3 regions of the Enterobacter sp. LM3 genome follow, and region 2 is predicted to be linked to each of the others. Evidence: riboswitches for the same ligand, from Rfam matches in the RefSeq annotation. Region 2 holds a riboswitch; each other region holds the start of a gene.
What was found. Region 2 has a riboswitch for thiamine pyrophosphate ahead of thiB (thiamine ABC transporter substrate binding subunit). Riboswitches for the same ligand answer to the same signal wherever they lie in the genome.
Positions count from the first base shown of each region.

Region 1: another riboswitch for thiamine pyrophosphate. It lies ahead of thiM (hydroxyethylthiazole kinase); the one in region 2 lies ahead of thiB (thiamine ABC transporter substrate binding subunit).
Region 3: another riboswitch for thiamine pyrophosphate. It lies ahead of thiC (phosphomethylpyrimidine synthase ThiC); the one in region 2 lies ahead of thiB (thiamine ABC transporter substrate binding subunit).

Region 1 is NZ_JBJURN010000002.1:319,116-327,489, reverse strand. Features, by position in the region: gene ACJ9N4_RS03645 (PAAR domain-containing protein) at 446-1,231, opposite strand; TPP riboswitch at 1,593-1,690, shown strand; gene thiM (hydroxyethylthiazole kinase) at 1,726-2,496, shown strand; gene thiD (bifunctional hydroxymethylpyrimidine kinase/phosphomethylpyrimidine kinase) at 2,493-3,293, shown strand; gene ACJ9N4_RS03630 (GntR family transcriptional regulator) at 3,336-4,082, shown strand; gene ACJ9N4_RS03625 (PfkB family carbohydrate kinase) at 4,056-5,009, opposite strand; gene ACJ9N4_RS03620 (ADP-ribosylglycohydrolase family protein) at 5,006-6,010, opposite strand; gene ACJ9N4_RS03615 (nucleoside permease) at 6,007-7,284, opposite strand; gene fbaB (class I fructose-bisphosphate aldolase) at 7,517-8,374, shown strand, end outside.
Region 2 is NZ_JBJURN010000005.1:147,634-157,900, reverse strand. Features, by position in the region: gene ACJ9N4_RS08440 (DedA family protein) at 1-439, shown strand, start outside; gene thiQ (thiamine ABC transporter ATP-binding protein ThiQ) at 472-1,170, opposite strand; gene thiP (thiamine/thiamine pyrophosphate ABC transporter permease ThiP) at 1,154-2,764, opposite strand; gene thiB (thiamine ABC transporter substrate binding subunit) at 2,740-3,723, opposite strand; TPP riboswitch at 3,755-3,855, opposite strand; gene sgrR (HTH-type transcriptional regulator SgrR) at 3,892-5,547, opposite strand; gene sgrT (glucose uptake inhibitor SgrT) at 5,636-5,788, shown strand; gene ACJ9N4_RS08410 (sugar efflux transporter) at 5,909-7,087, shown strand; gene ACJ9N4_RS08405 (cytochrome b/b6 domain-containing protein) at 7,148-7,729, opposite strand; gene ACJ9N4_RS08400 (cation diffusion facilitator family transporter) at 7,840-8,730, opposite strand; gene leuD (3-isopropylmalate dehydratase small subunit) at 8,903-9,508, opposite strand; gene leuC (3-isopropylmalate dehydratase large subunit) at 9,519-10,267, opposite strand, start outside.
Region 3 is NZ_JBJURN010000027.1:12,495-22,761, reverse strand. Features, by position in the region: gene ACJ9N4_RS19865 (YjaG family protein) at 1-437, opposite strand, end outside; gene nfi (deoxyribonuclease V) at 479-1,150, opposite strand; gene hemE (uroporphyrinogen decarboxylase) at 1,160-2,224, opposite strand; gene nudC (NAD(+) diphosphatase) at 2,265-3,038, opposite strand; gene rsd (sigma D regulator) at 3,134-3,631, shown strand; TPP riboswitch at 3,686-3,794, shown strand; gene thiC (phosphomethylpyrimidine synthase ThiC) at 3,873-5,768, shown strand; gene thiE (thiamine phosphate synthase) at 5,768-6,403, shown strand; gene ACJ9N4_RS19830 (HesA/MoeB/ThiF family protein) at 6,396-7,151, shown strand; gene thiS (sulfur carrier protein ThiS) at 7,135-7,335, shown strand; gene thiG (thiazole synthase) at 7,337-8,107, shown strand; gene thiH (2-iminoacetate synthase ThiH) at 8,104-9,237, shown strand; gene ACJ9N4_RS19810 (PTS sugar transporter subunit IIB) at 9,643-9,948, shown strand; gene ACJ9N4_RS19805 (PTS lactose/cellobiose transporter subunit IIA) at 9,952-10,267, shown strand, end outside.

The sequences.
Region 1 (8,374 bases), on a different contig from region 2:
TAAAATAGCCAAGTGTAAATATTGGCTATTTATTTTATTGTCGTTAAATAAATAATGGTAAATAGAAAGTTGCCAGCATCATGAATAGAAAAATAATCCCAACGATGGAAAATCTCACTTTTACACGTAACCAATCGGTATACTGATTAGGAAGTGCTTTAATGAATCGTATTTGTTCATTATCCATTCCTCGTGTATGGAATGAGTTTTCTTTAAAGTATAATGCATTAATAAAGAATGCATCACGCATAAACGAGAAAAAGAACCCCCATCCTGATAAACTAAAACTTCTGCTGGTCTTGCTCCGAATTTTTCAACAAATAGCGAGCATAGAGTCATGAATTTTCTCTTGGCTAATTTGTCATAAATTACGTTGGAAACATAATTAATTATTCCGAGAATCAAAAAGAACCCAGAGATTTCAACCCGATGTATCATCAGAAAATTAATTGCCGAAAACGTCATACAACTGTTCTCCGCCTAATTCCCCAACAGCACTCCCCACTGTGCTACCAGCGTACCCTAAACCAACACCTGCAATAACGGTACAAACAAGCCAGCCAACACCAGCGAGAACACCGCCACCTGTACCCAAAGCAAAACTACCAATCTCAGTATATTTTTTCTTGGTACATTCAGCTTCGCGACCAACAGAACATGCCTCATGGATTTCGTTAAGAGAATGGAGTCCGCTAAAACCAATGCCTAAATAACCAGTGTAACGCATTGCTTTTACGTATTTAGCTGCCCGTTCGATGTGGGTAGCATAACTTTCAATGTCACTGATCCCCGTTTCATTCCATTTGTGGGTAATAGAACTACTGGGCAGGCCGAGTGCTTTTTTTATTTTGGTATACTCTCCGAATTTCATAGCCTTATTCAGGAAGCTGACTTTGAGTATGGATTCAAGCTCTTTAAACAACTGGTTACGTCGGACATAAAATTGTTCTCCTATCAACGAGCCTCTCGTTATGTAGGTATTCTTATACGTTTCTTGAATCTCTTTGAGTATTTTTTCGATACTCTCAAAGTATTTTCCAACAGGGTCAGCAGCAAGGCCAATTTCTGTATCAGCGTAGCTGGTGAAATTAGCTATGGTTGCGTAGTGTTTGTGCAGCAAGTTAGCTTCCTCATGCGTCAATGGGGCCAATGCTGCATCGACTCGCGCTTTCGCGGCTTTCATGTGGGCAATCTGTTCGTCGTCCTGTTTATCAGGATCAACCACCAACATGATAGAACCAGCGTTATATTCCTTTCCTGCGCCGTTCAGAGAGCGGTAAAGTTCGCGCGTTCCTTCCGGCTGGTTTCCTGCAAACAGAATGTTTTCGAAAGATTCCGTGGTGGATTGCTGGGGAACAACGCAGAAACCAGCATCTACACCAATGCGTTTCTTTTTGGCTGTTTGGGCGTGTTGTTCTGGCTCTGCTGATGATCTGATCCAGGTGGGTTCTGGTCTTGGGGCGCTTCTTCGCGTTGTTTAAAGCTTTTATATGGGACACAGAGCATTTTTTAGGGTTGAGTCTTTGGCTTCCCGCTGGCATGATCCAGAACAGAGATTAACGGGACGTTAATCGCAACTATTTGATTTTTATTTAAATGACTCGGGGTGCCCTTCTTCGTTGAAGGCTGAGAAATACCCGTATTACCTGATCTGGATAATGCCAGCGTAGGGAAGTCAGATGCCTTCCCGGTCATCGCTTCTTCACGCAAGGCAGGAGCGAACCCATGCAGCCTGACCTGCTCGATTTACACATTTTACATCAGTTCCGAACCCGTTCCCCGCTCACACATTGTATGACCAACGACGTCGTGCAGACGTTTACGGCTAACGTTTTGTTGGCGCTTGGCGCATCCCCGGCGATGGTGATTGAAGCCGAAGAGGCTGAACAGTTTGCTGCTCTTGCCGATGCGCTGCTGATTAATGTCGGCACGCTGACTGCCCCGCGCGCTCAGGCGATGCGCCGGGCGATTGAGAGTGCCGTGGCAGCAGGCAAACCCTGGACGCTCGATCCGGTGGCTGTCGGGGCGTTGACGTTCCGCACCCGTTTTTGCCATCAAATCCTCTCCCTTAAACCTGCGGCCATTCGTGGTAACGCGTCGGAAATTCTTGCGCTTGCCGGGATGAGTGCGGGGGGGCGCGGCGTGGATACTACCGATACTGCATCCAGTGCATTGCCTGCGGCACAGGCGCTGGCACGCCAGACCAATGCCATTATCGTGGTCACAGGCGAGGTTGATTACATCACCGACGGGCAGCGAACCCGGACGGTGACCGGGGGCGATCCGCTGATGACTCGCGTGGTCGGTACCGGGTGCGCGCTTTCGGCGGTGGTGGCGGCCAGTTGTTCGCTACCGGGTGACAGGCTCGATAACGTGGCCGCTACCTGCGGATGGATGAAGCGCGCCGGAACGGCTGCCGTTGCTCAGTCTCGTGGCCCGGGCAGCTTTGCCAGTGCGTTCCTGGATGCGCTCTACACCCTGGAGGAACAGGCATGAAACGGATTAACGCCCTTACCATTGCCGGCACTGACCCAAGCGGCGGTGCAGGCATTCAGGCCGATCTGAAAACGTTCTCCGCACTGGGTGCCTACGGCTGTTCGGTGATCACCGCGCTGGTGGCACAAAATACGCGTGGTGTGCAGTCGGTCTACCGTATCGAGCCGGATTTTGTCGCCGCACAGCTCGATTCGGTACTCAGCGATGTGCGCATTGATACCACTAAAATCGGGATGCTGGCGGAGACAGATATTGTCGAAGTGGTGGCAGAACGTCTGAAACGCTATCAGGTGCAAAACGTGGTGCTTGATACGGTAATGCTGGCAAAAAGTGGCGACCCGCTGCTTTCTGTTTCCGCTATCGACACGCTGCGTAAAAAGCTGTTGCCGCAAGTGGCGCTGATCACGCCAAACCTGCCTGAAGCTGCCGCGTTGTTAGACGCGCCGCATGCGCAAACCGAACGCGAAATGAAAGAGCAGGGGCGGGCATTGCTGGCAATGGGCTGCGGTGCGGTGCTGGTGAAAGGTGGCCATCTGGATGACGCCGAAAGCCCGGACTGGCTCTTCACCCGTGACGGAGAACTGCGTTTTACCGCACCCCGCGTGCAGACTAAAAACACCCACGGTACAGGCTGTACGCTCTCCGCCGCGCTGGCGGCGTTGCGTCCACGCCATAACAACTGGGCTGATACGGTACAGGAAGCCAAAATCTGGCTCTCGGACGCGCTGGCAAAAGCCGATACTCTGGAAGTGGGTCACGGTATTGGGCCGGTTCATCATTTTCATGCATGGTGGTAAGCCAGTATACTGGCAGGAAACACCACGCCTGAGAAAACAGAGATGGAACAAGCGCATACCCGGTTAATTGCTCAACTGAATGAACGGATCGCCGCTCCGGACAACACACCGCTGTACCTGAAGTTTGCCGAAACGGTAAAAAACGCGGTACGTAGCGGGGTGCTTGAACACGGGAATATTCTGCCCGGCGAGCGCGATCTGAGTCAGTTAACGGGTGTGTCACGCATTACCGTGCGCAAAGCAATGCAGGCGCTGGAAGAAGAGGGCGTGGTGACGCGCTCCCGGGGTTACGGTACGCAAATTAATAACATCTTTGAATATTCGCTCAAGGAAGCACGCGGGTTTTCTCAGCAGGTGGTACTGCGCGGCAAAAAGCCCAACACGTTGTGGGTTAATAAACGGGTGGTGAAATGCCCGGAAGAGGTGGCAAACCAGCTGTCAGTGGCGGCGGAAAGCGACGTCTTTTTGCTCAAGCGCATTCGCTATGTTGATGATGATGCCGTCTCGATTGAAGAGTCCTGGGTTCCGGCCGGGCTAATTCCCGATCCGGACGCCATCGGCATCTCGCTGTACGATTACTTCCGCAGTCAGAACATCTTCCCGCAGCGTACCCGTTCACGCGTCAGTGCCCGCATGCCGGACAGCGAATTTCAGGCCCATATTAAGATGGATGAAAAGATACCGGTGCTGGTGATCAAGCAGGTTGCGCTTGACCAGCAGCACCGGCCTATTGAGTACAGCATTAGCTACTGTCGCAGCGATCTATACGTCTTTGTGTGCGAGGAGTAATTCCCCGCGCGCAGGGGCGCAATCACCGCCACGGTGGCTGACCACCCAGGCGGCAACCGCATTGCCCAGCAGCACTGCATCCGCCAGTGACCATCCTGCTGCCAGCCCGGCCAGCGTACCGCCAGCGTGGCTGTCACCCGCGCCAATGGTGTCGACCACCGAAGCAGGAAACGCCGGAACATAACCCGAATCGTCAGCGTCATACCAGGCTGCGCCGTCTTTGTCGTGACGTACAATCAGCGCAGAACCGAAACGTTGTTGCCATGTTGCACCTAACGCATCAACCTCCACACCAAGCCGCCCGGCAGCAATTTGCGCCTCCTGGCGATTAAGCGACACAATGGGTTTACAGGCCATAATCCGCGCCATCAGCGCGTCGGGAATATCTGCGATGCGTGGGCCGAAATCGATAAACGCGGTCACCTCCTGCAACCCTTCCAGCCAGCCCGTCAGTAACTCCCCGCACGGCGATGCCAGTTGATAGCCGGACAAATAAACCAGGCTTTTTTGCGGCACGTTAAGCGCATCAAGCCAGGATTGCTGCCACTGGTTCTCCACGCCGCTAAACGACATAAACGTGCGCTCACCGTCTGGCTCCACCAGCGCCAGACACCAGCCGTTATCGCCTGTTTCGGCTTCCACGGCGCTGTGCAGATCCTGCTTTGCCATTGCGTTGCGAATAATATCTGCCCACACGCCGTGGCCGACGGGCAGCGCATTTTGCGCGGTGACGCCAAGCCGTTTTAGGGCTATGGCAATATTGAGCGCGCAGCCGCCAATATTGACGCCCTGCTGTTTTAGCTCGATATCACATCCGCGCCAGGGCAGGGCGTAAGCATCGGCGATAACGTCAATCACCGCTGCCCCCAGCACCGTCACTGGCCGCGTGGCGCGTAATGTTTCAAGGCGTTGGGCAAAAGAATTCATACGCCCTCCCTTTGCTCCCGGTAGTGCAGCAATTTTTCGCAGTAATGACCAAAGTCGGGCTGGTTAACGGCGTCGAGTTCATCCTTTAGTGCCGGATTAATCGCCTGTACGCCGTGCAGCGCGCCACAGATTGCGGTTGCCATTGCGCCGATGGTGTCCGTATCGCCGCCCAGATTGGCGCATAAAATTGCGCAGCGGTTCGGGTCAGTGCCTGCCAGTTCAACCATTGCGATCGCCGCCGGAACGGACTCAATGGTGCTGGTTCCTGCCCCCACAAGCTGATAAACCTGCTCGCTGGCGGATTCAGTACCGTTGGCTTCACGCACGGTTTTGAGTGCCAGCTCAATACGTGCCGCAAGTGATGCGCTGAAGGTGGTGGTCTTCACTTCCTGTGCATAGCGGGCAATACCGGGCAGGGCAGTAACGATGTTCTGCCAGCTTTCGCCGTCAATGGCGCGTGAAACCGCCCAGGCAATCACCACCGCACCGGCAATGGCGAGATCCGATTTATGCGTCGGGCTGGAAGCCTGCGCCACCTGCTCAACAAAGTGCTCCAGGCGAGTGGCCGGGAGCAGACAGCCGAGCGGGGAGGCGCGCATCGCCGCCCCGTTGGTGACGCCGTTGTTCTCCAGCTCGCTGACCGGTTTGCCATCGCGAATGGCGTTGAGGGCAATTTTGGAGGTCGGGCCTAACACGTTTTTGTTAAAGGCATCGAACGACTCGGCCCAGCGCAAAATATGTTTGCCGATGACATCCGCGTTAATCTGCCCGTCGCATTCGATAATCGCATCCGCCAGACACAGCGCCATCGACGTATCATCGGTGAACTCCGCGCGGTTGAAATAGCAGGCCGCGTTATTCTCTGCCGGGCCGGGTAAGAAGCGGTCAATCCAGCCGAAATGCGCTTTGACGCGCTTTCTTGGCCACAGCTCCGACGGCATGCCCATTGCGTCCCCTAACGCCTGCCCGTAAAGAGCACCGAGAACACGTTCTTGTTTCATTTAACTTCCCCTTGTGTCAGCGCGGTATCGCCATCAACCACCTCAATTGCGGTGATCTCTTTATCCGATTCGCGGAAAAACAGCATAAACAGCACGGCGATCACAGCAATCATGATCCCTCCGAATGCCCACATTCCGGCCCAGTTGAAGGTCAGCCCATTCACCGGCTCTTTGTATGCGAACATTTTTTCCATCATCACGCCGCCCAGGCGGTAACCCAGCAGGCTACCAAAGCCCTGACAGCACAGCGTGATCAAGCCCTGCGCAGCGGTACGCATATGCACCGGTGCTTTTTTGTCCACGTAGATATACGCGGTGACGTAGTAGAAGTCGTAGCTCACGCCGTGCAGCAGAATGCCGAGGAACAGCAGGGCGTAAGTGAAGTATTGTTCCGCACCACCGTAAACAAAGAAACCATAGCGGATGGCGGCGGTGATAAGCCCCAGCAGTAAGACCTTCTTAATACCAAAGCGTTTGGTGAAGAACGGCAGCGCCAGCATAAAGAAGATTTCGGAGAACTGGCCGAGTGTCATCCAGCCGGTTGCGTTTTTCATGCCCACTTCGGTGAGATACCCGTTGGCAAAGATGTAGTAGAAAGCCAGCGGCATGGCGAACAGGAACGAGCAGAAGAAGAACACCAGGAAGTTTTTGTCGCGCAACAGGATCAGCGCATCCAGCCCCAGCATCACTTTGAAATCGAGTTTACCGGTACTTTTCGGCGGTGTATCCGGCAGGAACAGGGCAAACACGCCGAGCAGCGCAGAGCTGGCCGCCGTCATCAGCAGTGGGATATTGGTATCCGAAATGTCGCTATAGCCCATCATCTGCGGCAGGAAACCGCACGCCAGACCGGAGGCTATCCAGCCAATCGTGCCCATCACGCGAATACGCGGGAAATCGGCCTCGACGTCATCCACGTTGGCAAAGGCAATGCTGTTAGTCAGCGCGATGGTAGGCATATAGGTCAGGGAATACAGCAGTAGCAGCGGGAAGAAGGTGCTGAACTGAGTTTGCTGTGCGGCAAAGTACATCAGAATAGCCCCGGCAAACATCAGCACTGCCAGCACTTTCTGGGCGGCGAAGAAGCGGTCGGTCAGCGAACCGACCAGGATTGGCGAGAGGATCGCTGCAATCGCGGTACAGGCGTAAGACCAGCCAATTTCCCCGGCGCTAAAACCGCTTTTGCTTAACCACAGCCACAGCGGTACAAACCATGCGCCCCAGATAAACCATTCAACAAACATCATGAATGACAGTTGGACTTTCGTTTTCATTGTTTAATCCTGCATGTCAGAGAGGGTACTCCTTTAACATACCATTCAATGATACCTTTTAAATACCTTTGTGGTGATTGTTTGATCAATGTAACAGTTTTGTTGTGCCAGAATCGAGCCAGCAGATTGTGCTGAAAAAAATGGCAGAAGGTGGAAAATCGGTTAAGTCGGTACCAGGCTTAGTCTGCCCGCGAAAATGTGGGTTTGGATAACACGCTACGGGAGCATAGCTATGACTGATATTGCACAGTTGCTTGGCAAAGATGCCGACAGCCTTTTACAGCATCGTTGTATGACCATTCCAGCCGACAAACTCTACCTGCCTGGCCACGACTACGTTGACCGTGTGATGGTGGATAACAATCGTCCGCCTGCGGTACTGCGAAATATGCAGACGCTCTACAATACCGGGCGGCTGGGAGGCACCGGGTATCTCTCTATTTTGCCGGTTGACCAGGGCGTTGAGCATTCTGCTGGCGCATCGTTTGCGGCCAACCCGCTGTATTTCGATCCGAAGAACATCGTTGAGCTGGCAATTGAAGCAGGCTGTAACTGCGTGGCGTCGACCTATGGCGTGCTGGCTTCGGTATCGCGCCGTTACGCTCACCGTATTCCGTTCCTCGTTAAGCTGAACCACAATGAAACCCTGAGCTACCCAACCGAATACGACCAGACCCTGTATGCCAGCGTAGAACAGGCGTTCAATATGGGCGCGGTGGCCGTCGGGGCGACCATCTATTTCGGTTCTGAGCAGTCGCGCCGCCAGATTGAAGAGATCTCCGCCGCGTTTGAGCGCGCGCATGAACTCGGGATGGTTACCGTGCTTTGGGCGTATTTGCGTAATAATGCGTTCAAAAAAGATGGCGTGGATTACCATGTATCTGCCGACCTGACCGGCCAGGCGAACCACCTGGCGGCAACCATTGGCGCAGACATTGTGAAGCAGAAAATGGCCGAGAATAACGGCGGCTATAAGGCGGTGAACTTCGGTTACACCGATGATCGTGTTTACAGCAAACTGACCACCGATAACCCCATCGATCTGGTGCGTTACCAACTGGCGAACTGCTATATGGGACGCGCGGGGCTT
Region 2 (10,267 bases):
GTTCACTATCCTCGTGGGGCGTTTTGTCGGGCCAACGCGTCCGCTGGTGCCAATGGTAGCCGGGATGCTGGATCTGCCTGTCTCCAAATTTGTGTTACCCAATATTATCGGCTGCGTATTCTGGCCGCCGTTCTACTTCCTGCCGGGGATCCTGGCCGGTGCGGCAATTGATATTCCTGTCGATGCGCAAAGCGGTCAGTTTAAATGGCTGTTACTGGCTGCGGCTGTCCTGTTGTGGCTGGCGGCATGGCTGTGCTGGCGGCTGTGGCGTAGCGGCAAAGCGGGAGTGGATCGCCTGACGCGCTATCTTCCACGCCCCCGCCTGTTGTGGCTGGCACCGCTGACCCTGGGAATTGCGATAGTGGCGCTGGTGGCGCTGATTCGTCATCCGCTGATGCCGGTTTATGGGGACATTTTATTGAAAGTCGTCAGCCGTTAACGGGGTGCCGGGCGGTGCTTCGTTTGCCCGGCCTACGGTTTGATCCCCAGTAATTCCGAGGCGCTGGTTTTTCCGCTTAACAGTGCTTCTGTCTCTCCATCCCATGCAATTCGCCCGTCAGCAATGACCACCGATCGCGGTGCAATCCGTGCAGCATCTTCGATACTGTGCGAAACCATCAGCATCGTAAGCTGCTGGCGCTGGCAGACGTCCTTCACCAGAGAAAGCATCTCCTGGCGCAGGGCCGGGTCGAGTGCCGAGAACGGTTCGTCCAGCAGCAGTATTGGCTGCTCACGCACCAGACAGCGGGCCAGCGCCACACGCTGACGCTGGCCGCCGGAAAGCTCTCCTGGCAGCCGGTCAATCAAGTCGGTGATCCCCATTTGCGCGGCAATGATCTCCAGCTTCTGTCGCTGTGCGTCGTTCAGCTTCAGCCCCGGATCCATCCCCAGCGCGATGTTTTGCCGTACCGTCAGATGCGTGAACAGGTTATTTTCCTGAAACAGCATCGAGACAGGACGCTTAGCCGGTGGAGTGTGGGAATGGTCACCGTTTTCAATCAGTATTGACCCGCTTGCCGGTTGCAGAAAACCGGCGATCAGATTGAGCAAGGTACTCTTTCCTGCTCCGCTGGGGCCAAGGATTGCAATCATTTCCCCTTGATGCACGGAAAGGGTGAAACGCATTGGCAGGTGCTGATAGAGCCAGGTTACATCAATCAGTTTTAACATCACGCCCCGGGAGTTTTTCGATAGCGGTAAATAACGCAAAACACAGCAGCAGCAGTAATAGCGCCGTGACGGCACCATCCTGGCTACGGTAGGAGCCAATTTGCTGATACAGCCAGTATGGCAGTGTACGGAAATCTTCATTGCCGAAGAGAGCCACGACGCCAAAATCACCAATCGATAGCACACAGGCGAACGCCAGCGCCTGTGCCAGCGGGCGCTTTAGTGCGCGCAGCTCGACGACCTTTAGCCGTTGCCAGCCCTGCATACCAAGCGACTGGCACAGTAAGCTGTAGCGGCTGTTGACGTCACGCATCGGGGTTTCCAGCACCTTGAGAGCGTAAGGGATTGCCATCAGGGCATTGGTAAAGATGACGATGCCGTCAGCGCTTTCCGGCAAACCAATGGTGCTGTTGAACAGTAAAAAGAAGCCGGTAGCCAAAACAATGCCCGGCATGGCCAGAATCAGCATCCCCGTGAGTTCCAGCGCTTGCCCGGCTTTTTGCGCATGGCGGGCATAGAGTTCACGGCTACTCCACAGCAACATCATGGTCAGAATGACGCACAGCATGCCTGCGGCCAGTGCGATCCGCAGCGAAGTCCAGGTGGCTTGCCAGAGCATGGGCTGTTGCAAAACGGACACCAGATTGATGTTCAGACCATCGACGATGACGGCCATCAGCGGCGGCAGCAGAAGCATCAGCGCCAGCGTGATGAGGATAAAATCGGTAATGCGGCTGTACAGGCTGTCCTGCGGATCGCGCCAGCCTGCTATCTGGTTACTACCGGGTGGAATGGCTTTACTCAGCCGCTGGCTGAGGAGCACCAGGACAAGGCAGCATGCCATCTGTACTATCGCCAGCAGCGCCGCACGTCCGGGGTCGTAGTCGAAATTTAACGCCTGATAAATCGCCAGCTCAATGGTCGTTGCCTGCGGCCCGCCACCGAGTGAAAGTACGGTGGCAAAACTGGCAAAGCAGAGCATAAAGATCAGCGCCGCAACGGGGGGGATTTGCCTGCGCAGCCACGGCCATTCGACAAAACGGAAGAACGACCAGCCGTGCATGCCGAGCTGTGCAGCCAGCTGGCGCTGCTCGCCGGGAATATTCTCCAGCGCCTGCAAAAAGAGCCTTGTCGCCATCGGCATATTGAAAAAGATATGCGCCAGCAGAATACCCTTCAGTCCGTAAGGGGAGAATGTCCACTCCAGACCAAGCAGGTTACAGAGTGAGGCCAGCCAGCCCTGGCGTCCATAGACGCTCAGAATACCGAATACGGCCACCAGAACGGGCAGGATCAGCGTCATAGCGCACAGGCGCAGAAGTGCCTGTCTGCCAGGAAAACGCCTGCGATAAAGTGCCCGGGACAGGAAGATCGCCGGGAAAACCGACAGCAGCGCAGAGAGAAATGCCTGCCAGAAGGAGAAACGGATAACATGCCAGAGATAGCTGTCATGCCAGAGTGTGAGCACGTCGCTTTCTGGTGCGTTTAACCACAACGCAAGAAATGCCCCCAGACTGACCGCTACCATCAATACGGCAGCGAGCAGTCCGGGAAGTAACCAGCCGGGAATTAATGGCTGACTGCGCGTTGCCATTCACTTACCCATGCAGCACGCTGTGCGGCGACCTGTTGCGGCGTAAACTCCAGTGAGGTTTGCGGTTTAGACAGCGTATCAAAGCCCGCTGGCAGGGCCACATTGGTCACCGGGTACATCCAGTTGCCCGTCGGGATCGTATTCTGGAACGCCGGAGAAACCATAAATTTCAGGAACTTCTCGGCCAGTTCTGGCTGTTTACTGGCGGCGGTACGTGCTGCAACTTCCACCTGAAGGTAGTGACCTTCCGCAAAATCAGCAGCGGCGTAGTTGTCCTTCTTCTCGGCAATAATGTGGTAGGCCGGAGAGGTCGTGTAGCTGAGCACCAGGTCACTTTCTCCCTTCAGGAACAGGCCATACGCTTCGCTCCAGCCTTTGGTGACGGTGACGGTTTTCGCCGCCAGTTTCTGCCATGCTTCCGGCGCTTTGTCACCGTAGACTTTCTGCATCCACAGCAGCAGGCCCAGGCCTGGCGTACTGGTGCGCGGATCTTCATAAATCACGCGCCATTTCTGGTCGCTTTCAACCAGCTCTTTCAGGCTTTTCGGTGGGTTCTTCAGCTTGTTTTTGTCATAGACAAAAGCAAAGTAGCCGTAATCGAACGGGACAAAGGTATCGTTTTTCCAGCCACCAGGGACGTTGACGGCATCGGTGGCGACACCGCTTTTGGCAAACAGTCTGGTTTGCGACGCCGCATCCAGCAGGTTGTTATCCAGACCGAGCACCACGTCGGCTTTGCTGTTTTTCCCTTCCATGCGCAGACGGTTAAGCAGTGAAACGCCATCCTCCAGCGCTACGAACTTCAGCTCGCAGTTGCAGTCGGCTTCAAAGGCTTTTTTCACCGCCGGGCCAGGGCCCCAGTCGGCAGAGAAGGAGTCATAGGTGTAGACCGTCAGGACGGGCTTCGCAACAGCAGGCAGCGCAAACAGCACCAGAAGGGGAAGAATTTTTTTTAACACTTTGCACCTCAAAGTTGAGTGGCAAAGGATTTTGAGCGACAGCCTCAAATCCCTTCGCCGGCGTTATCCGGATCAGGTTCGACGGGTATTATCTCAGCGCACATCAGTGATGCAGCACCCCGTTGAGAACGGCGGTATTGTAATGATTTGGCGAATATTACGAAAGTGTTATGGTTCCGGTGGGGCAAACCAGGCGGATTTGAAATCAAACCAGCCCAGGGTGTTCATCCGTAAGCCACGCATACTGCGCTGACCCTGAATCATCAGCCAGTGGTGGATGAGCGGCACAATCGCCTGTTGCGCCAGCAACTGCTGGCACCATGAGGCCAGGTTCATTTCTCCCGCGCGCCACTGTGCGGCGTCCTGCTGCCAGTCCCGGTCAATGCAGTGTTGGATCAGCGGAACTTCATACAGGTGCGAAAAGAGTGAGAAATCGAGTGGCAGGGTAAAGTTGGCGCTGTTCAGCCAGATATCGCTGACTATCTCCCCGCGATGCCATTCATCATAATCTATTTCCTGGATGTCCAGTTGAACGCCTTCGGCAGCCAGCAGCTTGCTCATGATGCGGGCGATAAAGCGGTGTTCCACGTGGTCGCGATAATAGGTCAGGGTGATCGACTCCAGTCCGGCGGGCTTTTCGCCGTGAACCGGTCGGGCGTGATGCCAGCGCGGGAGCAGACCGTAGGCCGGGAACCAGTAAGTCTGGTATTGCTCCTCCGCCTGATAGATAAGATTGGCCGGGGAAAGCACGTGGCTCACCCATCTGCGCACGTCGCGGCTGGCACCTCGGTGGCTGCGGGCGTCAAACAGCAGGTAATAGCAGCCCTCTTCCAGACGGCTTTCAACCGCTTTTTCTCCTTCGGTTGACCCTTCCAGCGTTAATCCGCAGCTCAGCTCCTCGCTGATTTCAGGCAGAACCCAGACGTTGACTTCGTCGATCAGCGCGCGATAACCAAAGTAGTCGTCAAAGGCGCGAATTTTCAGCTGGTTGTTGGTATTGCGCGTTACCGCGTAAGGTCCTGTTCCCACGGGCTGGCTGGCAAAATGGGGCAGGGAATCCCATTCACGCGGCAGGATCATCGACGGGATATAGCCCATTAGCCACGGAAGCCACTGGTCAGGCTCGGACAGTTCGATATCAACAGTCCATGCCGTAGGGGAGTGGATCCGCGATATGTGGCCATAAAGAGGAAGAGTGCATGCCCGCTGAAGCGAATTGATGACGTCGCTGATCTCCAGCTCACGGCCGTGGTGGAAATGAATACCAGGACGTAAAAAGAAGCGCCAGTGCAGGGGAGAAAGTTGCTGCCAGTGGTGCGCGACATCGGCTTCCAGTTCCCCGTTTTCCTCATTTATGCGCGTCAGGCCGCTGAATATTTGCCGGGCCATATGGGTTTCTGAACGGCGCAACGCCGTACCGGGTAACAGGTTTTTCATCGGACGATAGTAGAGCACCCGCAGGATGTGGCGACCCTGACGAAAACTTCTCCCGAGATGGGAAACCAGCATCTGGCGTACTGCCGCTTTGTCGCCCACCAGCTGTACCAGTTGGTCGATTCTGTCCTGTTCAAGCAGGTCTTCCGCGCGTTGTTGCTGCAACGCCAGCCCGGTGTAGAGAAAGGTCAGACGCGAGCGCTTGCCGCGTCCGGCCTCGGCCTCCCAGTTTAACCAGCCCTGTTGCTGCATGGTGTTGAGCAGCGTTCGCATATGGCGACGAGAGCAGTTCAGCAGGTCGGCCAGCTCGTTCAGCGTAGTCTCCTTCGACTGCCCCTCGCAGCACTGCCAGAGGCGGATGAATTGTTGTTGCAGACGACCAGAAGGCATAAAAGGGGAACTCCTGACAAAAAATCAGCAATTTATTAATCCCTATATTAGGCCAATAATTCTTCCCGATGAAGTGAGGAGGTAAATTATGAAGAGGTCTACCGCACGTCAGTTTTATCAGCAGTACTTTTCAGCGACAAAAGGAGTGTCCTGGCTGGCCCGTCAGTGTGCAGATCAACGGCTGAGAACGCTGGAAGAATTGATGCAGTGGGACGTTACGAAAACGACCTTTTCTCGCTAACTCACCTCGATCATGTGTGACTGAGTATTGGTGCTAATCACCCGCCAGCAAAATGTTTTTGCTGGCTTTTTTCGTTTACTATTTCACCCAATTTCGATTCGCTTTGACAAGGATTTGCGCATGCTCTGGTTGATGACGATGGGGCGACGCCTGAATGGCGTGTATGCCGCTTTTATGCTGGTGGCCTTTATGATGGGTGTGGCGGGGGCGCTTCAGGCACCGACGCTGAGCCTGTTTCTGAGCCGCGAGGTGGGGGCGCAACCGTTCTGGATTGGCCTGTTTTATACCGTCAACGCCATTGCCGGGATCCTGGTCAGCCTGTGGCTGGCGAAACGCTCGGACAGCCAGGGCGATCGCCGCAAACTGATCCTGTTTTGCTGCGCAATGGCCGTCGGGAATGCGCTGCTGTTTGCGTTCAATCGTCATTACCTTACGCTCATCACCTGTGGTGTTCTGCTGGCATCTCTGGCTAATACCGCCATGCCACAGCTGTTCGCGCTGGCTCGTGAATATGCGGATAACTCCGCGCGTGAAGTGGTGATGTTCAGCTCGGTCATGCGTGCGCAGCTCTCTCTGGCGTGGGTGATTGGCCCGCCGCTGGCGTTTATGCTGGCGCTGAATTATGGCTTTACCACCATGTTTTCCATCGCCGCCGGGATTTTTGTCATCAGCCTGGTGTTAGTGGCATTTGCCCTGCCTTCGGTGGCTCGCATTGAGCCGGTGGCGGACAGACCCGCTACGCAGGCGAGCGGCTGGCAGGATAAAAATGTCCGTATGCTGTTTATTGCCTCCACGCTGATGTGGACCTGCAACACGATGTACATCATTGATATGCCATTGTGGATCAGCAGCGATCTGGGGTTACCGGATAAGCTTGCCGGGATCTTGATGGGTACCGCCGCGGGTCTGGAAATTCCGGCGATGATTCTGGCCGGGTATTACGTTAAGCGTTCAGGAAAACGTAAGATGATGGTCATTGCTGTCGCGGCAGGAGTGTTGTTCTATCTGGGGCTTATCTTCTTTCACTCGCGCGAAGCACTACTGATATTACAGCTGTTTAATGCGGTATTTATCGGGATTGTCGCCGGGATTGGTATGCTCTGGTTCCAGGATCTGATGCCGGGACGCGCAGGCTCTGCGACAACATTGTTTACGAACAGTATTTCAACCGGGGTGATTCTGGCGGGGGTGATTCAGGGTGCGCTGTCGCAAAGCTATGGGCATGCGGCGGTGTACTGGATGATTGCGGCAATCTCGGTCGTGACGCTCCTGCTGACCTGCCGTGTGAAAGACGTGTAGCCTGTTGCGAAGGTCTGAGCCAGAAACCGTTCTGGCTCAGAGAATATGCCTGTTACTGCATTATTCTGAGTACTGATATTTCCGCTGTGCGCGTAATGTCAGGTACATATGGGCTATCCCCATAAAGCCGTGTGCCCAGAAATAGGTTTCGATAAAGACCGTCAGGAATTTATGCAGATCCAGTACCGACTCGGTAAGAGAGGAGACGGGCCCGATCGTTGCGTTCAGTACGAACCAGGCTGCGCCACAGACGGCAACACCCAGCAGAGCCAGCACGCCTAAACCCTGCACCGTTGCGGCCATACCGCCAGCGTGGGCATCCGGGAGCTGGCGTTGTGTCAGGGTGCGAATGTCGTCAACGATCCCGCGGAAATCCAGCGTCATCCAGGCGTAGTAATATTTAAATCCACGTTGCGTTAACATCCACGCCATCATAGCAATACCGCAGAAAATTAACCCAAAGCCTGAGATGACATGTATCCAGGTGACGATACTCGTGAAACCAGATTCACTGAGTGCTTCACTTACGGTGTAGTTAGAATTGATAATCTGAGCCAGTACCAGCACTGCAACAATGATGTGCAGTACGCGAAGAAAAGGCGTTTCTTTATGTGGAAGCGTACTGCGTATTGTTGGGGTCATCGCTATTTACCTCAATGATGAGAGAGCTAATGTGATGCAGTGTGACGTCTATTAATTAACGAAACCTTAACGCCAGAAAATGTCGGTCACACTGTTTGCATCAATACGCGTTAATGCGCAGGATCGATATGCGTCATCACATTAAGCACGTTAAATTTGCTCATGACTCTGTTTCTGGCATTGACGGCAATATCATGTCCTTCTTTTACGCTTAATTTTCCATTTACTTCCAGATGAACATCGACCAGGGCTAAATCACCCATCTTGCGGGTTTTTAAATCGTGAATGTTAATAACACCTTCTGTAGATAACAGGCACGTTCTGATTTCGTGTTCCATGTCTGGCTCAAGCGAGCGATCCATCAAATCATGGAGGGCATCGGCAGAGAATTTATACCCCATGTGGGCGATAAAAATACCGACAATCAGTGCGGCAACCAGATCCATAGAGTGGAAACCCAGTAAATTACCGGCAATACCGATGGCAACAACAACAGACGAGGCCGCGTCGGAACGCGCGTGCCAGGCATTGGCAATAAGCAGCGATGACTGAATGCGTTTCCCCGTTGCGTACATGTATCTGAACAGCCCCTCTTTAATCAACAGAGCCAGTATGGCGACCCACAGAGCCGCCCCTTTGACGACCTGATGTGTCTCGGGGTGTAGCAGCTTATTGCCCGCAGACCAGAGCATTCCGGCACCGACCAGAAATAAGATAACCCCGATAATCAGCTTTGCACCGTTTTCAAAACGGAGGTGACCATAGTGATGATCGGTATCAGAGGCTTTCTGGCTTTTTTTATTGGCAATCAGAACGACAAAGTCAGAGGATAAATCGGAAAGAGAATGAATACCATCAGCAATTAACCCCTGCGAACCGGAAAATAAACCGGCAACGATTTGAAAACTCGTCAGGAATATATTGACGATCACGCTGATTAATGTGCATTTATGTATTTCATGAGAACGGAGTTGAGACTCATTGCTATTTTGTTTTTTCATACTGTTTCACGTAGTAACCTGATATGTAGGTTATTATGCAAAATGTTTATTAAATTCACCTTAAATATAATGTGATTGGCGTGATTATTTCTGCCAGGTTCTTGCATGCGAGAAAAAAACGGGGAAGGGCGGCGGAAGATCTGACCCGCAGGATACACTGCGGGCCAGATGTTTAATTCATAAACGCAGGTTGTTTATGTTCGTATGCGGCAATGGCATCTTCGTGTTGCAGCGTCAGACCAATGCTGTCCAGACCGTTTAACATGCAGTGACGACGGAATGCATCAATACTGAAGCTGTAGGTCTTCTCACCCGCCTTGACCACTTCTGCTTCCAGATCCACTTCAAACGCAATACCGGGATTAGCCTTAACCAGAGCGAACAGCTCGTCTACCTGCTCGTCGCTCAGCGTCACCGGCAGCAGCTGGTTGTTGAAGCTGTTGCCGTAGAAGATATCGGCAAAGCTCGGGGCAATAACCACTTTAAAGCCGTAGTCGGTCAGTGCCCAGGGCGCATGTTCACGGGAAGAGCCACAGCCAAAGTTTTCCCGCGCCAGCAGAATCGATGCACCTTTGTATTCCGGGAAGTTCAGGACGAATTCCGGGTTAGGGACTTCGCCTTTGTCATCCAGGAAACGCCAGTCGTTAAACAGGTGCGCGCCAAAACCGGTGCGGGTGACTTTCTGCAAAAACTGCTTAGGAATGATCGCATCGGTATCGACGTTGGCTGCATCCAGTGGGACAACCAGACCCGTATGTTGGGTAAATTTCTCTGCCATGATTGTCTCCTTATTTCAGGCTGCGAATATCGGCGAAGTGGCCGGTGACTGCCGCCGCAGCGGCCATTGCCGGGCTGACCAGATGGGTACGCCCACCGCGGCCCTGACGGCCTTCAAAGTTACGGTTGCTGGTGGAGGCACAACGCTCGCCCGGGTTCAGGCGGTCATTGTTCATCGCCAGACACATGGAGCAGCCAGGCAAGCGCCACTCGAAGCCCGCTTCGATAAAGATCTTGTCCAGGCCTTCTGCTTCCGCCTGCGCTTTCACAGGGCCGGAGCCAGGCACGACCAGCGCCTGCACGCCCGGAGCGACTTTGCGGCCTTTGGCAATCTCTGCCGCAGCGCGTAAATCTTCAATGCGTGAGTTGGTGCAAGAGCCGATAAACACTTTATCAATGGTCACATCGGTCACTGGCACGCCCGGTTTCAGTCCCATATAGGCCAGTGCTTTTTCTGCGCTGGCGCGTTCGACCGGATCGGTGAAAGAGGCCGGGTCAGGGATGGTGTCATTCACGGAAATGACCTGGCCTGGGTTCGTTCCCCAGGTAACCTGTGGGGCAATCTCTTCCGCCTGCAGGGTAACAACGGTATCAAAGGTTGCACCGTCGTCGGTTTTCAGGGTTTTCCAGTATTCAACGGCATCGACGTAATTCTGGTCTTTTGGTGCGTGCAAACGCCCTTTCACATAGTTAAAGGTCGTTTCGTCTGGCGCGACCAGGCCTGCTTTGGCCCCCATTTCAATGGCCATGTTGCACAGGG
Region 3 (10,267 bases), on a different contig from region 2:
GCGCGCAGCTCTTCCTCCGTCATCTCGCGGCCTTCCTGAGTCATTTCCAGCATCGCTACGCTAGTAATAGATGCCTTACTGACTTCAATGGCATGTTCCAGGGTTTCACCACTCAGACGGGAGTGGATCAGCTCGCTTAACGCCACGCAGGCATCTATTGCCGGATAAACACCATACAGGTCGAAATCATCAGCCGCAGGGATAGCTTCTTCCAGCTTTTCAAGCTGAGAGTCGAAGTTCACCTTCGCATCTTTCACCGTTAGCGTTTCCCAGATCAGATCCAGAATACGACGATAGATATGGCCATCACCAAAGCCCGTCTGCTTGCAGAACGTGGCATAGTTGGGATACATGCGCTCGCACAGGCAAGCCATAAAGGTGACGTGTTGCCAGCTTTCCAGCTTCTCAAGGCGCAGATGAATCGGGTTTTGTAACATGATGATGTCTCGAATCGAAAATTAGCGGCAGTTTACCTGAATCATGACTGAATTTCCTGCCAACGAACAAATGCCGGACGCGAGGAGGCAACAGCATCAGCCCAGCGCGTCGGCTCCGGTAACCGGTAGCCTTTTGTACAGCGCTGTACCCATGCCAGAGCGCTATCCATACTCACCCGGTGACCGGTGGAAATAAATAGCGGATTACAGCGTGCTTTGCTGCGCCAGACCCACGCCAGCTGTTCGCCTTTATCCGTGAGCGCTGCCAGAGCACCTGGTTCGGCGGAAAGCGGCTCAAACGCGCCACACAGGCGTTTCTTCGCCACGCCAATCGTGGGCACACCCGCCAGCAGACCGAAATGGCTGGCAACACCTAAACGGCGCGGGTGGGAGATACCGTGCCCATCGACAAACAGCAGGTCGGGCTTTTGCGAGAGTTGTTCCCACGCGGCAAGCAGCGCAGGATATTCGCGAAAGGAGAGAAAGCCAGGAATGTAGGGCATGGTGGTGGCGATACGCGCCACCTGGTACTCCACCAGCTCAAGCGAGGGATACTTCAGCAGCACCATCGCCGCTCGCGTCACTTCTCCACCCTGCTCAAACCCCACATCGGCACCGCCAATATACTGCGGGGGATCCTTATCCAGACGATCCTCGCGGCAAACTGATGAAGCCAGTTCTACCTGTTGAGCGCGTAATGACGCGAGATCCATAACCACTCCTTACTGGTGGTATTGCGCAGAAAGCCGGTGTACCGCCTCCACAAACGCGCCAGCATGCTCTGGCGGCACATCCTGATGAATGCCGTGACCAAGGTTGAACACGTGACCTTCACCCTGACCAAAGCCCGCCAGAATAGTGGCCACCTCTTCTTCAATACGGGCGGGCGGTGCATAAAGCATGGACGGATCCATATTGCCCTGCAGCGCCACTTTGTCACCTACACGACGACGCGCATCGGCGATATCGGTGCTCCAGTCGAGTCCCAGTGCATCGCAGCCGGTTGCGGCCATTGCTTCCAGCCACTGGCCGCCACCTTTGGTGAACAGTGTGACAGGTACGCGTCGGCCTTCGTTTTCACGCAACAGGCCATCGACAATTTTATGCATGTAGTAGAGCGAGAACTGCTGATAATCACGCCCGGTCAGCACGCCGCCCCAGGTGTCAAAAATCATCACCGATTGCGCACCCGCTTTAATCTGCGCGTTGAGATAAAGGGTGACGCTTTTCGCCAGCTTATCGAGCAGCGCATGCAGAGCCGAAGGCTCGGCATACATCATCTTTTTAATCACGGTAAAGGCTTTACTGCTACCGCCTTCAACCATATAGGTTGCCAGCGTCCACGGGCTGCCGGAGAAGCCAATCAGCGGCACTTCACCCTTCAGCTCGCGACGAATAGTGCGTACCGCGTTCATCACATAGCCCAGTTCCTGCTCGGGATCCGGAACGGGTAGCTTATCAACATCGGCTTTGCTCTTAATCGGGGAGGTGAAACGTGGGCCTTCACCCGTTTCGAAGTACAGGCCCAGACCCATTGCATCCGGAATGGTCAGAATGTCCGAAAAGAGAATGGCAGCATCCAGCGGGAAGCGGCGCAGCGGCTGAAGCGTCACCTCACAGGCCAGCTCGGCATTTTTGCACAGCGACATAAAATCGCCGGCCTGCGCACGCGTGGCTTTGTACTCTGGCAGATAGCGTCCCGCCTGGCGCATCATCCACACCGGGGTGACATCAACGGGCTGGCGCAGCAGCGCACGCAGATAACGATCGTTCTTCAGTTCGGTCATTTTTGCAGTTCCTTAAGCGTCATGGCCTCAGTGTATCATGTCACTCATCATCAGCCCGACACATTGCTACGGTATCTTCTATTAGCCGACGTGCCACGGTACCCGGTGGCGGTAGCAGCGGTAAATCATCGTAACGATACCAGTTCGCTTCCAGCAGTTCTTTTTGGTCGATAACAATCTCACCGCTGTCGTATTCCGCCATAAACGCCGTCATCAGCGACTGCGGGAACGGCCACGGTTGTGACGTCACGTAACGCAGATTTTTGACCTTAATACCACTCTCCTCCATCACTTCACGCGCCACTGCCTGTTCCAGCGTTTCACCCACTTCGACGAACCCGGCCAGTACGGTATGCACGCCGTTGCGATGTCGGGTATGTTGCGCCAGCAGGATGGTGTCATCACGACGAATTGCGACGATAATGCACGGTGCAATCTGCGGGTAGTAGCGTTCACGGCACTGACTGCAGAGCATCGCCCACTCGGTTTTGCTCGGATGCATGGTATGGCCGCAGTAGCCACAGTATTTGTGTGAGCGATAAAACTCCGCCAGTTGCACACCCCGCCCCGCCAGTTGGAATAACCCGACCTCAAGATCGAGCACCTGACGAACGGATCCCATCTCCTGACGACGAGACCGCTGGATCAACCACACAGAATCGCCCTGCCACTCGCCGATCATTAGTGCGGAGTAGCCCACAAGATCGAACTTTTCCGCCGCGCCGTAGGGTATTTCCCCGGCAGGCAGCCATAATTTTTGTTCGTGGCAGACTAACCACCAACCGAGATCTGATTTTTCAATAATACGATCCATATCTATTGCACTACCTTTGCTTCACTGACATGTTGTTAGCATTGTGGTTACATTTTGGGTAAGCAGATTCAATTTTAAACCTTGTGGGGTCGAACATGTTAAACCAGCTAGAAAGTCTGACTGAGCGCGTTAGAGGAAATAACAAACTGGTGGATCGCTGGCTACATGTGCGCAAGCATCTACTCGTGGTTTATTACAATCTGGTCGGTATTAAGCCTGGCAAAGAATCCTGGATGCGGCTGAATGAAAAAGCGCTGGACGATTTTTGTCAGAGCCTGGTCGACTACCTGTCCGACGGCCATTTCAATATTTATGAACGTATTATCCGTGAAATGGAAGGTACCAGCCCATTTTTAGCGGCAAGCAAACTCTATCCGCTGCTGGAAGCCAATACCCAGCAGATTATGGATTACTATGATTCCACGCTCGGGAATGCTATCAATCACGATAACTATCTTGAGTTCCAGAAGGTGCTGTCCGATCTCGGAGAGGCGCTGGAAGAGCGCTTCACGCTGGAAGACAAACTTATCGCCCTTGTGCTTGATAACGATCTGAAGGCCAGCAACGAAGAGAACATCGCGCGACCTGCTTGAGTTCTTCGTCGTTAACGAGTAATTTACATTCATTCACCCCTCTTCGGAGGGGGATTTTTCTTGTCGGAGTGCCCAGAGCGAAAGCCGGGCTGAGACCGTTAATTCGGGATCCGCGGAACCTGATCAGGCTAATACCTGCGAAGGGAACAAGAGTCAAACTGCTGTTGTATCGCCTCAGGGCGATCTCCTCTTGCTTCATCCGTCGTCTGACAAGCCATGTCCTTCACTTTTGGAATGAGCTATGTCTACAACTAAACTGACCCGCCGCGAGCAGCGCGCACAAGCACAACACTTTATCGACACCCTGGAAGGCAGTGCTTTCCCGAACTCGAACCGTATTTACATCACCGGCTCGCAGGCGGATATCCGTGTCCCAATGCGCGAAATTCAGCTCAGTCCTACCCTCATCGGTGGGAGCAAAGAAAACCCGCAGTTTGAGGACAACGAAGCCGTACCGGTGTACGACACCTCCGGTCCGTACGGCGACCCTGATGTTGCTATTAACGTTCAGCAGGGTCTGGCGAAGCTACGCCAGCCGTGGATTGACGCCCGTCACGACAGTGAAGAACTGACCATCCGTAGCTCTCACTACACCCAAGAACGCCTGGCTGACGATGGTCTGGACGAGCTACGTTTTACCGGCCTGCTGACGCCAAAACGCGCCAAAGCGGGCAAATGCGTGACCCAGCTGCACTACGCGCGCCAGGGTATCGTCACCCCGGAGATGGAGTTCATCGCCATTCGTGAAAACATGGGTCGCGAGCGCATCCGCAGCGAAGTGCTGCGCCACCAGCATCCTGGCGAAGGCTTTGGTGCTCGCCTGCCAGAAAACATTACGCCAGAATTTGTGCGTGACGAAGTGGCCGCTGGCCGTGCGATTATTCCCGCCAACATTAACCACCCGGAATCGGAACCGATGATCATCGGTCGTAACTTCCTGGTGAAGGTCAACGCCAACATCGGTAACTCTGCGGTCACCTCCTCCATTGAAGAAGAGGTGGAAAAACTGGTCTGGTCAACACGCTGGGGCGCGGACACCGTTATGGATCTCTCCACCGGGCGTTATATCCACGAAACGCGTGAGTGGATCCTGCGTAACAGCCCGGTACCCATTGGTACGGTTCCAGTCTATCAGGCGCTGGAGAAGGTCAATGGCATCGCGGAAAACCTCACCTGGGAAGCCTTCCGCGATACCCTGCTGGAACAGGCGGAACAGGGTGTGGACTACTTCACCATTCACGCAGGCGTACTGCTGCGCTACGTGCCAATGACCGCCAAACGCCTGACGGGTATTGTTTCTCGCGGCGGCTCAATCATGGCGAAGTGGTGCCTGTCGCACCATCAGGAAAATTTCCTCCACGAACACTTCCGCGAAATCTGCGAAATCTGTGCCGCCTATGACGTTTCACTCTCTCTGGGCGATGGTCTGCGTCCGGGCTCCATTCGTGATGCGAACGATGAAGCACAGTTTGCCGAGCTGCACACGCTGGGCGAGCTGACCAAAATCGCCTGGGAGTATGACGTACAGGTGATGATTGAAGGCCCGGGGCATGTGCCGATGCAGATGATCCGCCGCAACATGACCGAAGAGCTGGAGCACTGCCACGAAGCACCGTTCTACACCCTCGGGCCACTGACGACCGATATCGCGCCGGGCTACGACCACTTTACCTCCGGGATTGGTGCCGCAATGATCGGCTGGTTCGGCTGCGCCATGCTCTGCTACGTGACGCCAAAAGAGCACCTGGGTCTGCCCAACAAAGAGGACGTGAAACAGGGGCTGATCACCTACAAAATCGCTGCCCACGCAGCTGACCTGGCTAAAGGTCACCCGGGTGCGCAAATCCGCGACAATGCCATGTCGAAGGCGCGTTTTGAATTCCGCTGGGAAGACCAGTTCAACCTGGCGCTCGACCCGTTCACTGCCCGCGCCTATCACGACGAAACCCTGCCGCAGGAGTCCGGTAAAGTGGCGCACTTCTGCTCCATGTGCGGGCCAAAATTCTGCTCGATGAAGATCAGCCAGGAAGTCCGTGATTATGCTGCTACGCAGGCGATTGAAGTCGGCATGGCGGACATGTCAGAAAACTTCCGCGCCAAAGGCGGTGAAATCTACCTCAAAAAAGAGGAAGCATAATGTACCAGCCCGATTTCCCGCCCGTCCCCTTCCGCTTAGGACTTTACCCGGTGGTGGATAGCGTGGAGTGGATCGCACGCCTGCTGGAGGCAGGTGTTCGCACGATTCAGCTGCGTATCAAAGATAAGCGCGATGAAGAGGTGGAGACTGATGTAGCCGCAGCCATCGCGCTGGGGCGTCAATATGACGCCCGCCTGTTTATCAACGATTACTGGCGTCTGGCAATTAAGCACCAGGCTTATGGCGTGCATCTGGGTCAGGAAGATCTGGAGACGACTGACCTCAACGCGATCCGCGAAGCGGGTCTGCGTCTGGGCGTATCAACGCATGACGATATGGAGATCGACATCGCGCTGGCGGCTCGTCCTTCCTACATTGCGCTTGGGCACGTCTTCCCGACACAAACCAAGCAGATGCCTTCCGCGCCACAAGGATTGGCACAGCTGGCAGCACACGTAAAACGCCTTGCGGATCACCCGACTGTCGCTATCGGCGGGATTAGCCTTGAGCGCGCCCCTGCCGTGCTGGACACGGGCGTCGGCAGTATTGCCGTCGTCAGCGCCATCACTCAGGCAACAGACTGGCAGGCCGCCACCGCCCAGCTTTTACAGCTGGCAGGAGCAGGCGATGAATGACCACGACTTTATGCGCTACAGCCGCCAGATCCTGCTGGAGGATATCGCCATTGACGGGCAGCAAAAGCTGCTCGCCAGCCGGGTGCTGATTGTCGGCCTCGGTGGATTAGGCGCACCTGCCGCACTTTATCTGGCAGGTGCAGGCGTCGGCACACTGGTGCTGGCCGATGACGATGATGTGCATATCAGTAATCTGCAGCGGCAAATCCTTTTTACCACCGAGGACATCAACCAACCCAAAGCGCGTATCACCCTGCAGCGGCTGAACCAGTTGAACCCGGATATCACACTGATTGCGTTACAGGAGCGGCTTAGCGGTGAAAACCTGCGGCGTGAAGTCGCCCTTGCCGACGTGGTGCTGGACTGTACTGACAATATGGCAACGCGTCAGGCCATCAATGCGGCCTGCGTGGCGCAGAACACGCCGCTTATTACTGCCAGCGCGGTTGGATTCGGCGGGCAGATGATGGTGCTGACACCACCGTGGACACAGGGGTGCTATCGCTGTCTGTGGCCGGATGATGCCGAACCCGAGCGCAACTGCCGCACGGCCGGTATTCTTGGTCCCGTGGTGGGCATGATGGGCACCTTGCAGGCGCTGGAAACCATCAAGCTGCTCAGCGGCATGGAGACGGAACGCAATACGCTGCGGCTGTTTGACGCCCGCTCCAGCAACTGGCGGCACCTGGCACTCCATCGCGCCAGCCACTGTCCGGTATGTGGGGGCCACGATGCGCATTCTGTTTAACGATGAGCCAATGAAGTGCGATGAGGGTCTGACCGTCTCCGTGCTGCTCGACAAGCTGTGTCAGCTTAAACCGGGAACGGCGCTGGCGCTCAATCAACAGATCCTGCCGCGCGAGCAGTGGGAACATCAGCAGGTGAGCGAAGGCGATCAAATCCTGCTGTTTCAGGTTATCGCAGGGGGATGAGATGTTACGTATTGCCGATAAAACCTTTGATTCACATCTGTTTACCGGAACCGGAAAATTCGCCTCTCCGCAGCTGATGGTTGATGCCATCCGTGAAAGCGGCAGCCAGCTGGTCACGCTGGCGCTGAAGCGTGTGGATCTGCGCCATCGCAGTGACGCCATTCTGGCACCGTTACTGGAGGCGGGCGTTACGCTCTTGCCAAACACCTCCGGCGCGAAAACGGCTGAGGAGGCAATATTTGCCGCCCAGCTGGCACGTGAAGCACTCGGCACACACTGGCTGAAGCTGGAAATTCACCCGGATGCCCGCTGGTTGTTGCCCGACCCTATCGAAACCCTGAAAGCGGCTGAAAAACTGGTTCAGCTTGGGTTTACCGTCCTGCCCTACTGCGGAGCCGATCCGGTGCTGTGCAAGCGTCTGGAAGACGTCGGCTGTGCTGCCGTCATGCCGCTGGGCGCACCTATCGGTTCCAACCAGGGGCTGGAAACCCGCGCAATGCTGGAGATCATCATTGAACAAGCCACCGTGCCCGTCGTCGTTGATGCAGGCATTGGTGTGCCAAGCCATGCAACGCAGGCGCTGGAAATGGGTGCCAATGCCGTACTGGTGAATACGGCGATTGCCGTAGCCGACGATCCGGTCATGATGGCACGCGCATTCCGCATGGCGGTGGAGGCCGGTCTTCTGGCAAGACAGTCTGGCCCCGGCTCGCGCAGTTTTCAGGCGCAAGCCACCAGCCCGCTGACCGGTTTTCTGGAGGCGCTCTCATGACCACCTTTACCGAGCGCTGGCGGCAGCTTGACTGGGACGACATTGCCCTGCGCATCAACAGCAAAACGCATGCTGATGTAGAGCGCGCGTTAAATGCCCGCCATCTGACCCGTGAGGACATGATGGCACTGCTTTCTCCGGCAGCCAGCGCATACCTTGAACCGATGGCACAGCGTGCCCAGCGGCTCACCCGGCAGCGTTTTGGCAATACGGTAAGCTTTTACGTGCCGCTCTATCTCTCTAACCTGTGCGCCAATGACTGTACCTACTGTGGTTTTTCCATGAGCAACCACATCAAGCGTAAAACGCTCGATGAGAGCGAAATTGCGCGCGAATGTGCGGCCATCCGCGAAATGGGTTTTGAGCATCTGTTGCTGGTCACCGGTGAACATCAGGGCAAAGTTGGGATGGACTATTTCCGTCAGCATCTTCCGGCCATTCGCCGGGAGTTCGCATCGTTACAAATGGAAGTGCAGCCTCTGTCACAGGATGAATACGCGGAGCTCAAAACCCTCGGGCTGGACGGTGTGATGGTTTATCAGGAAACCTACCATGAGGCGACATACGCCCGGCATCACCTGAAGGGGAAGAAACAGGATTTCTTCTTCCGGCTGGAGACGCCGGACAGGCTGGGACGCGCCGGGATCGACAAAATCGGTCTTGGCGCGCTGACCGGGCTGTCTGACAGCTGGCGGGTGGACTGTTATATGGTGGCAGAGCATCTGCTGTGGCTACAGCAACACTACTGGCAAAGCCGTTACTCCGTCTCTTTCCCCCGCTTACGCCCATGTACGGGAGGGATTGAACCGGCCTCGCTGATGGATGAACGCCAGTTGGTGCAAACCATCTGCGCGTTTCGCCTGCTCGCCCCGGAGGTCGAATTATCCCTCTCAACGCGCGAATCACCGGCGTTTCGTGACCGCGTGATCCCGCTGGCGATTAACAACGTCAGCGCGTTTTCCAAAACGCAGCCTGGGGGCTATGCCGACGATCATCCAGAGCTGGAACAATTTACCCCACATGACGGACGACGCCCGGAAGCGGTAGCAGAAGCCCTGGCCGCGCAAGGGTTACAGCCTGTCTGGAAAGACTGGGACAGTTGGCTGGGAAGAGCCTCGCAATTGCGTTGAAACACCATGCAAGCGCGCTGAAAGATTACGAGTCAGCTCGTGATGTCAGAACCGGGGGATTGTCAGATATCACCCGGTTTTTTTATTCTTATTCCGTCAGCAACGGATGCTGGCCAGGGCGAAAAACCTCTTCCTCGTTTCGCCCTGCCTCTGACATCACGCAATGCTTACCGATACCGCGAAACAGCCGCGAAAAACGACATTATCCGAACGTCCAGCAGTTCATCCTCCACCTTTCAGCGTACCCATTTTACCGGCCATATGACTCTTCGCTGTAAAATTGTAACCGGTTTCAGAAAATCACCCATTTCTTTGTGATGCCTGACACACAATCGCGGTAAAGCGGTTGTTGAAGCGGTCTGCACGAGATAATTATCAATAAACACATGTAGATCGAGGCTGATTATGAAGAACATCGTTTTATGCTGTGCAGCGGGAATGTCAACCAGCATGCTGGTGCAACGTATGAAAGATGCCGCGCAGAAAAAAGGGGTTGAAGTCACCATTAAAGCCGTTCCGGTCGCGGAGTTTAAAGACAACATCGCGGCGGCCGACATCGTATTGCTGGGGCCACAGGTTAAATACGAGCAGGCAAAACTTCAGGCTCAAGCCGACCCGTTGGGTAAAAAGGTCGCAGTCATCGACATGATGGATTACGGCATGATGAAAGGTGATGTCGTACTGGAAAAAGCGCTCAAACTACTGGAGTGACCCGTGGAAGATTTAGAAACAACAATCATGGAACTGCTGGTCAACGCAGGTGCAGCGCGCAGTGCTGCCCTGACGGCATTGCAGATGGCACGCAAAGGTGACTTTGAGGAAGCCGAAAAGGCGATGGAAGAGTCGCGCGAATATGTGAAGCATGCGCACACGATCCAGACGCAGCTCATTGGGCTTGATGAAGGTACCGGGAAGCTGCCGGTTAACCTGATCACCGTCCACTCTCAGGATCACCTGATGAACGCGATGGTCATCCAGGATCTGGCAGGCGATATGATTGAGCTTTATCGTCGGCTGCCGCTGATTAACT